DNA from 4 places in the Glutamicibacter sp. NPDC090743 genome. Region 1 is predicted to be linked to each of the others. Evidence: riboswitches for the same ligand, from Rfam matches in the RefSeq annotation. Region 1 holds a riboswitch; each other region holds the start of a gene.
What was found. Region 1 has a riboswitch for thiamine pyrophosphate ahead of thiM (hydroxyethylthiazole kinase). Riboswitches for the same ligand answer to the same signal wherever they lie in the genome.

Region 1 (2,196 bases):
CTCTACATTCTCAGCTCAATCCACCACCAGGGAACGGACCGCCTTCTCGCGTTTGCGTGATCAACTATTCACCTTGCAATACGTAACTGCAGCACTCACCTTGCTCAGCGTTGCAATCGGCTGGTCATTCTTGCCACTGGATGACGAGCTCCAGATGCCTACCAATGAGCGAACTACGTGGATCTTAATGATCTTTGCCGGTGCGGCTTTGAGCTATGCCGTTCTCAATGCGCTTTATCTCAGCTACGTCAGCACGGTGGCCCGGCAGGCGTCTGCAGCACCCAAGTACCACGCACCCTTGCCCTTGTGGTCCTACATCGCCGCTGGCTTGCTGTTTGCCACCAGCACCTATTTTCTTCTCGATCCGCCACTGGACTATTTGTGGGGCTTCGCACCTCCAGGCAAGACAATGGTTGCAGGCTTGATCCTGCTGTTGCTGGCAACCCATCTTGGATTCGTCTGGTTCTCCCGCCGGGCGATTATTCCCTGGGCTGTCTCGTCGGCCGAAGAAATCTGGTACCGCAAGGTCCTGGAACTGCGTTCAATGCGTGTTAACACCAGTGCAGTGGTAGCCATGCTGCTCATTGGCTACGGATTCCCGGCCGGGCTGGGACTCTTTGCATTGCTCATCTTCGTTGTCCCAGCAGTCATTTTCCTAGAGCGCCCCGGTAGCGCCTTCGTGCGGGAACATCAGCCGGCAGCTACTTCATGAGCACGCAGATCAGTGTTGACCTCCAAGCAGCTACCCCGCCCTATGAGCAGATCCGCTCGCAGATTGCTTCACTGATCTCCTTGGGAGATCTGCCCTCGGGGAGCAAGCTGCCTACTGTGCGTGCGCTGGCCACGGACCTCGGCGTCGCTGTCGGTACAGTGGCGCGCGCCTACAAGGAGCTGGAAGCCGAAGAGCTGATCACCTCCCGGCGCCGTGCCGGCACAGTGGTCAACGAGCGGCCGCAGCCGGTGGATACCAGTGAAGATCTCCTGGCCGCCGTGGATCACCTCTGGGCGTTGGCGGCCGCGCAGAAGGTGGATGCGGCCACGCTCAAGGCCTTGGTGGCGCGGCGCGAGCGTAAGTAACTTGTCCTCGGAACCGGTTGTGCGTACGCTCTATGGCAGTGACACGGGGTGTCGGATCAACCGACTGAGATAAGACCCGTAGAACCTGATCTAGTTCACGCTAGCGGAGGGATGTCGCATGGCTTTGCATGCAGTTGCCCAAAAATACCGGCAACAATCACCTTTGGTTTTTTGCCTGACCAATACCGTCGTATCCAATTTCACCGCCAATGTCCTGCTGGCATCCGGGGCTTCCCCGGCCATGACGGATCTGCCCGGAGAGGCCGGCCCATTCGCACAGGCAGCTTCAGCCGTATTGGTGAATTTGGGAACTCCAAGCACTGAACAGCTGACCGCCATGGAAGAAGCTGTGCAGTCGGCGAGCGCTGCAGGCACCCCCTGGGTCCTGGATCCAGTGGCAGTGGGAGCGCTTCCGGTGCGCACGGAGTTTGCCCGGCGCATTGTCCGGCAACGCCCGACCCTGATTCGCGGCAACGCCTCGGAAATCCTGGCCCTGGCCGGCCGGCAATCTGCTTCGCGCGGTGTCGATGCCTTGGATGAGGTTTCTGCCGCCTTGGCGGCGGGACGCGAACTGGCCACGGAAAACGACTGCGTAGTGGCCATTTCCGGCCAGGCTGACGCCATCATCGACGCCACGCGTACCGTCTTGGTGCAAACCAACGGAATTGGCTTGACCCGGATGACAGGTGGCGGCTGCGCCTTGGGCGCGGTCTGCGCCGGAATGGTTGCGGTCCACGATGACCCGTTCGAGGCCACCATCGCAGCCCACGGTTTCTATGGCCTGGCCGCGGAAAAGGCCCTGGCTGGCAGCTCCGGTCCGGGCAGCTTCGCAGTTGCCTTCCTTGATGCGCTGTCGGCTGCCGATCCCGGGGAACTGAAAACTTTGAAGTACGAGGAATTGAACCATGCATAATTACGGCGCTTATCTAGTAGCCAACACTGCCAGCTGCACCCCACGCAGCACCCTGGAAGTTATCGAGGGCGCCGTCGCCGGAGGGATCGGGTGGATCCAGCTGCGCGCCAAGGATGAAAGCGCCCGGGAATTCTTCGAGCTGGCCTGCGCGGCTGCCAAGCTCACCGAGGGCAAAGCCCAGTTGCTGATCAATGACCGCATTGACG
Region 2 (2,196 bases), on a different contig from region 1:
CCGATTTGCGTGCTGATGAATTCGCGAAGGGTGGTTCCTTCGTCCAGGTTCAGTTGCCGTGAATTGAAATTGATGCCGATGCTTGTCATGGTTGCTGCTCCGTTCGGTGAGCGGTCTAGGTTGCGTTGGCAAAGCGGTGGGGATCCACAGCCTGGTGCAAGGGGTGGGATTGGTGGCCGTGGGCGAGATCCGCAGTGAGCGTTGCGCCCAGCGGAGCCAGCAGCACGCCGTGCCGGGAGTACCCGGTGCAGAGCAGCAGCCCTGGATCAAGGCGTCCAAGCAGCGGCCGGTCATCTGGCGTGGCGGGACGTGCCCGGGCCGTTGCCTCGTTCAGCGTGCAGTCGCTGATGCCGGGGACAAGCTTTCTCGCGTTGTCCAGCAGCAGGTGCATCGCGCCAATGTTCACCGCTTGTTGCCGGTCTTCACGGACACTGGCGCCAAGGACGAGGCTGCCGTCCCTTCTCGGCACTAGATACACCTGTTCCCGGTGCACGATGCCGCGGATGGTGCGGGTGATGAGCGGCGGGCCTGCTGGTCCCTGGATCCGGAGGATGTCTCCGTAGACCGGACGCAGCGGAAGTTCGTTCAAGCCATCGAGGGTGCCAAGACCGGTGGCCACGATGGTCTGCTCCGCTTCGAAGATTCGGCCCGATGCGGTGCACACAGCGGTGGTCCGCTTCCCGTCGGTCACCAGTGCCTGCGCCCGTTCCTCGACCAGGTGCGGACGCAGATGCTCCAACAGGATCTTGACGATGGATCGAGGGTCGACCTGGTGGTCATCTTGGCACAGGACCGCGCCAGCAATATTGGCGGCCAAGGCTGGTTCGAGCTTGCGGGCTTGGCTGGGCAGCAGCTTTTGCGCTGACAGGCCGAGGGATATCTGCAGTTCGGCCAGCTCGTGCAGGGCTTCGCGGTCCGCAGGCTCTGCGGCGACAACGAGCGTGGAGTTCTGCAAGTAGTCCGGGCGTTGCCCGGTGGCCGATTCGATGCGCTCGATGAACTGCGGATAGGCGGCATTCGAGGCGGCAAGCAGCTGGTGCAACGGGCCATTGCCCCAGACCGTTTCAGCTGCCGGGGCCAGCATTCCTGCTGCCGCGTAGCTTGCACCTTGGCCGGGTGCCGGATCGATGAGGGTGACGGTGTGTGCGCGTGAATCCAGCTCGAACGCGACGGCCAGGCCGATTATCCCGGCGCCAACAATGTTGACATGCACAAGGGCACGCTTCCTTCCTACGGCGGCATGACCCGCATCAGGTGTAGCGGTCGGCTCGGTGCCCTCTCAGCCTGGTCGATTCAGGCTCCCGCGGATTACAGCGATTATAAGCATGATGCAGCTCATAAAGTCGAACTTCACTGAACGCAGTTCCGTCATCTTCTGTGATGTACTTGCTGACATGGCATTCCATGACTTCCCTATCGAGCTTTCCCAAGGTTCTGCGCTATCCAGCACCATCATCTCGTTGGAGCAAGAACTCTTGGAATCTAGCCAACGCCATAGCCAGGAGCAATTGCAGCGGCGCTTGCATCCTCGGTTCGCCGAGGTGGGAGCCAGCGGGCGAGTCTATGATCGCGAGGCCATCATTGCCCAGCTGGCCCAGGAGCCGGCACGGGCTGCCGGGGCGTTGAAAGTCGAAAGCCCGGTGGCTCTCCAGCTTTCAGACCAGCTGGTGCTGCTGCGCTGGAAGCTGCTCTCCGGTTCCCCCAGCGAACGCAGTTCACTGTGGATCCATGAGCAGGGCCGCTGGCAGCTGCTCTTCCACCAGGGCACGGTCGCCGCTCATCCGCAGCCATCTGCAGGACCGAAGGAAACCGTGCATGCCGACGGTGAATTCACGGTGCGCCGGCTGCGCCTTTCGGATGCCGAAGCGGTCTTCGAGGCATTCTCCTCGAACCCCGACATGCTGCGCCAAGGCGACGCCGATTCCCCGCAAAAGGCTGAGTCGTATGTGCGCGCACTGCTGGAGGCCGGGGAACGCCAGCAGGCGATGGCCGTCGCATATCGGGATCGGCTGGTGGGACTGGTGTGCGGTACGGTCGACCCGGCCAATCGGAACGCGTGGATTTGGTATTGGATGAACCAGAATTACCGGGGCCGGTCGCTGGCCACCCGCGCCGTGGCAACCTTGGTGGATTACCTGTTCGACGAGCTGGGACTGTACCGCTTGGAGCTGGGCTTGCGGGCAAATAATCCCGGGT
Region 3 (2,196 bases), on a different contig from region 1:
CTCTACACGGATTTCCCGGCAAAGAAAAATCGGCGGATCACCCCGGAAAAGACCCGGAAAATTCTGTAAAACCATTAGTCAATGGCTATTTATCCCCTCACTCGCCACCCCGGGGACGAAGGGTGGGACAAAAAGTGCCCTGGTGACGATGCTCACGGGAGTGCTCCTCGTGGTCAATCGCGGATTTGCCCGGGTGCGCAGGATAGAATCCCGCGGATTCTTCCCGGTGGCCAAACATCGAATTACTCCGCTTGGAATTTCGGAACGCTGCCACCTTTTCCCGCTCCAGAACCCGTGACCGAGCGGCACTTGGGCAACACCCGATCCACCCTGGCACGCAGGCACGGCTCCAGCGGCCGGCAGTTGGATCCCAGGCCGCGAACCGGGGTGCTGGAAACCGCCAGGAAGGCAACAGCTCCTTGCCGCCCATTCCGGTCTTGAGTAGGAATATTGTGACCTCAGCAACAAATTCCCGACGGATTTTGCAAACCTCAAAAACCTGTGTAAAGTATTTACCTGTTGCCCCCTTAGCTCAGTGGTAGAGCGCGTTCTTGGTAAGAACGAGGTCGCCGGATCGATTCCGGCAGGGGGCTCGAAATAAGAGAGGCAATCTGGTTCCAGATTGCCTCTCTTTTCGTTTATCCCGCAGATGCCGTGTAGCCACTGCGAGCATGGCCCAGGGCACACCCCAAGCTGCAGCACCGGCTACCGGCTGCGTCTTGCGCCCCGGATTCCAGGTGCCCCCGGCAAGAGTCTCCGGCCAATGAAAAGCATCTTGGCCCGCCACAGCCGGCCCTTCCCACTTCCTTGATGTCAGGCCCTGACCACTGGGTTTGCGTTTAACCCTCGCAAGCGTGCTAAGTTGTTCGCGACCACACGGGTGCCCTGGCAAGGGCTGAGATCGGGCTATCGCCGTCCGCGACCGTTGAACCTGTCCGGGTAATGCCGGCGAAGGAAGTGAGTTTCCCCAGTGGAACAAATTGAACAGCACCCTGCCCACACCCTTGCCTACCGTGAATCTGCGGGAATTTCTGTTCCCGTCACGCAGATCCAATTGGCAGACTCCCCCAATGGACAGTCCAACGAGCCGCTGGCTGTATATCGCACCAGCGGACCGGGAAGCGAGCCCACCCAAGGCCTGCAACCCTTCCGCGAGCGGTGGATCCTGGAACGCGGGGACGTGGAAACCTATGCAGGCCGCGAACGCAACCTGCACGACGACGGACGCTCAGCGGTCCGCCGCGGCACGGCCAGCGCGGAATGGGCCGGACGCTCAGCCCCGCCGCTGCAGGCCGTTGGCGGAGCCCGCGTGACGCAAATGCACTATGCGCGTGCCGGGATCATCACCCCGGAAATGCGCTATGTGGCCCTGCGCGAGGAATGCGATGTCGAGCTGGTGCGCAGCGAGCTCGCGGCCGGGCGAGCCATCATCCCGGCGAACATCAACCACCCGGAATCCGAGCCGATGATCATCGGCAAGGCGTTCCTGGTCAAGATCAATGCGAATATCGGCAACTCGGCGGTGACCAGCTCCATCGCAGAAGAAGTCTCCAAGCTCCAGTGGGCGGCCAAATGGGGCGCGGACACGGTTATGGACCTGTCCACCGGAGATGACATCCACACCACCCGCGAGTGGATCATCCGCAACTCCCCGGTCCCCATCGGCACCGTGCCGATCTACCAGGCGTTGGAGAAGGTCAACGGCGAAGCCAACGAACTGACCTGGGAGATCTTCCGCGACACCGTCATTGAGCAGTGCGAGCAGGGCGTGGACTACATGACCATCCACGCCGGGGTGCTGCTGCGCTACATCCCGCTGACTGCCAACCGGGTCACCGGCATGGTCTCGCGTGGCGGGTCCATCATGGCCGGCTGGTGCTTGGCGCACCACCAGGAGAATTTCCTGTACACCCACTTCGATCAGCTGTGCGAGATCTTCGCGCAGTACGACGTGGCCTTCTCGCTGGGCGACGGGCTGCGCCCGGGTTCCATCGCAGATGCGAACGACGCCGCCCAGTTCGCCGAGCTGGACACCCTGGCCGAGCTGACCAAGCGCGCCTGGAAGTACGATGTGCAGGTGATGGTCGAAGGCCCGGGGCATATCCCGTTCCATCTGGTGCGCGAGAATGTGGAACGCCAGCAGCAGCTGTGCGATGGGGCGCCGTTCTATACCCTGGGCCCGCTGGTCACCGACAT
Region 4 (2,196 bases), on a different contig from region 1:
GTTCCACGACGACCAGCGTGGCACCGGAAAGCCGGGCGGCGTTCAGCACCGCATCGCGCAAGAGCTCAATGCTCTGCGGGTCCACATTGGCAGTCGGTTCATCGAGCAGCATGACCCTGGGTTCCATGGCCAGAATGCCGGCCAAGGCCAACCGCTGTTTCTGTCCGCCGGAAAGTTGCTGGGTGCGGTGCTCGAAGGACAGCGCACCCAGACCCACAGCGTCCAGCACTTCGGGGATCCGCTGGCGGATCAGTTCGGGATCCATTCCGAGGTTCTCCGCGCCAAAGGCCACATCATCGGCGACCCTGCTTTGCACTACCTGGGTTTCCGGGTCTTGCTGCATCAAGCCCACCGGGTGGCTCCGGATGAAGGCATCGCTGCCATCTATGAGCAGCCGGCCAGCGACCTGATCGTCCTCATCCGCTTCCAGCAACCCGGCCATCGCGTGCAGCAAGGTTGACTTGCCGGCGCCCGATGGACCGACCAGCAGCACCTTCTCACCGGCGTGGATCGCAAGGTCCAGTCCCGAGATGGCAGGATTCTTCCTCTCGGAGTGCTGCCAGCCGAACCCCGTTGCGGTGATGGCGGCACCGCGCTGGGTCAGCGAGGCTGCGCCGGAATTGGCAAAGGAACTCATTTTGCGCTTTCCAGGTGCGCACGCCGGCTCGGCAGGGCGCTCAATGCACCGGTCTTCGCCAGTCCGCGCGTGGCCAACCAGGACAGCAGCCCTGCGACGACTACGCCGGAAATGCCGGTGGCGATCACGTGGAAGATCTTCATTCCGGCGGTGTACTCAACGTAGTAGGCCAGGATGTAGGCCTCGGAAATGCCGGCGAACAAGCCGGCGAACAAGCCGGCCAGCAGCGCCACGCCCAGGTTCCACTTGCGGTAGCGGAATGCTGCGAAGACCAGCTCTGCACCCAGGCCCTGGACCAGGCCGGAGATCAGTACGGTCAAGCCGTAGTGCGAGCCCAGCAGCGCTTCAACTACGGCGGCCAGCAGCTCGCAGTAGATTGCGGCGCCTGGCTTGCGGATGATCAGTGCGCCGAGCACCGCCGGGAAGAGCCACATGCCGGTGAGCAGCGCGGTGGCTGGCGGGAAAGCCGCAAAGGCGAGTGAGAACAGGCCATAGCCGGCACTCCACGCCCAGAAAATGACCCCTGAAGCGACGGCGATCACCGAGGCGACGACGATATCAACTACACGCCAGCCGGTACGCTGCTTCGAAACTGTTTCGTTCATTGCTGGTCCTCCTGTGGAAAGGAGGGGAGATGGACGGAATGAGGGCATACTGCCGCGCCTATCCGCATCCGAGATGCTCGACTTCCTTCGCCGGTACTAGCCGGGGCAGGTTCGAGGGTCTGCGATCTATCGCACTCTCAGCGTCTTGCGACTTTTTTTAAAAGTCTGACGCTCCCCTGTCGGAATAATTACTGCTCCCCCACCATACCGCAGGTATGCTGGGCAGAGGAACGATATGTCAAGAGCTTGATCGCGAGGAAAAAATGGATAAAGTGCAGAAACTTGCCACTACCGGTATCACCGTTGGCGCTGGCATGCTCGGCGGCAAGCTGGTTGATTTCCTTTGGTTGAAGGCAACCGGCAGCAAAGCACCACGCAAGGGCACTGAGGAAGCAGCGGAAGCTTCTTTCCGCCGTGCCTTGGGCTTCGCAGTCGTTTCGGCCCTGGTCGCAGCAATCCTGCAGACCGTGGCTGATCGCAGCGCCAACAAGGTTGTTGCCAAGTTCACCAAGTAAGCTTCGGCGTTGAGCCAAAAGCGGGAGCCGCCCAGAGGGGCGGCTCCCGCTTTTTCTCAATCTTGTTCGTCTGGCGATCCGGTCTTGGAAACCGGGGTGGTTCCGGTCGGCGGTGTTCCGTTGACCTTGTTGACCACGTGGCTCAGCTCATCGGAGAACAGGGTTTCCTTGGCAGCGTGCTTGGTCCGGTAGCCGGAACGGCCAATCATGTGGGCCGAAACCGGTGCGGTCAATAGCTGCATTCCCCAGGCCAGCACGAGTACCGGGACCACAGCCCAGCTGCGCAGGTAAATGGCCAGTCCAGCGAAAATCAGCAGGAAGCCGAGTACCTGCGGTTTGGTCGCTGCATGCATGCGGGTGAGCATGTCCGGGAAGGTCAGCAAGCCGATGCCTGCGATCAATGACATCAGGCAGCCAAGGATCAGCAGGACGGCAACGA

Region 2: linked by a shared signal. The riboswitch ahead of thiO (glycine oxidase ThiO) and the one ahead of thiM (hydroxyethylthiazole kinase) in region 1 are both predicted to bind thiamine pyrophosphate.
Region 3: linked by a shared signal. The riboswitch ahead of thiC (phosphomethylpyrimidine synthase ThiC) and the one ahead of thiM (hydroxyethylthiazole kinase) in region 1 are both predicted to bind thiamine pyrophosphate.
Region 4: linked by a shared signal. The riboswitch ahead of ACIQTS_RS11200 (ECF transporter S component) and the one ahead of thiM (hydroxyethylthiazole kinase) in region 1 are both predicted to bind thiamine pyrophosphate.

The regions. Positions count from the first base shown of each region.
Region 1 covers NZ_JBIVXE010000002.1:609,154-611,349, reverse strand. The annotation lists gene ACIQTS_RS06290 (hypothetical protein) at 1-712, shown strand, start outside; gene ACIQTS_RS06285 (GntR family transcriptional regulator) at 709-1,077, shown strand; TPP riboswitch at 1,112-1,206, shown strand; gene thiM (hydroxyethylthiazole kinase) at 1,196-1,990, shown strand; gene thiE (thiamine phosphate synthase) at 1,983-2,196, shown strand, end outside.
Region 2 covers NZ_JBIVXE010000001.1:264,367-266,562, reverse strand. The annotation lists gene thiS (sulfur carrier protein ThiS) at 1-89, opposite strand, end outside; gene thiO (glycine oxidase ThiO) at 116-1,213, opposite strand; TPP riboswitch at 1,211-1,315, opposite strand; gene ACIQTS_RS01345 (GNAT family N-acetyltransferase) at 1,395-2,196, shown strand, end outside.
Region 3 covers NZ_JBIVXE010000001.1:80,263-82,458, reverse strand. The annotation lists tRNA gene ACIQTS_RS00395 (tRNA-Thr) at 522-593, shown strand; TPP riboswitch at 867-974, shown strand; gene thiC (phosphomethylpyrimidine synthase ThiC) at 971-2,196, shown strand, end outside.
Region 4 covers NZ_JBIVXE010000005.1:57,537-59,732, forward strand. The annotation lists gene ACIQTS_RS11195 (ATP-binding cassette domain-containing protein) at 1-637, opposite strand, end outside; gene ACIQTS_RS11200 (ECF transporter S component) at 634-1,242, opposite strand; TPP riboswitch at 1,308-1,430, opposite strand; gene ACIQTS_RS11205 (DUF4235 domain-containing protein) at 1,506-1,757, shown strand; gene mnhG (monovalent cation/H(+) antiporter subunit G) at 1,814-2,196, opposite strand, start outside.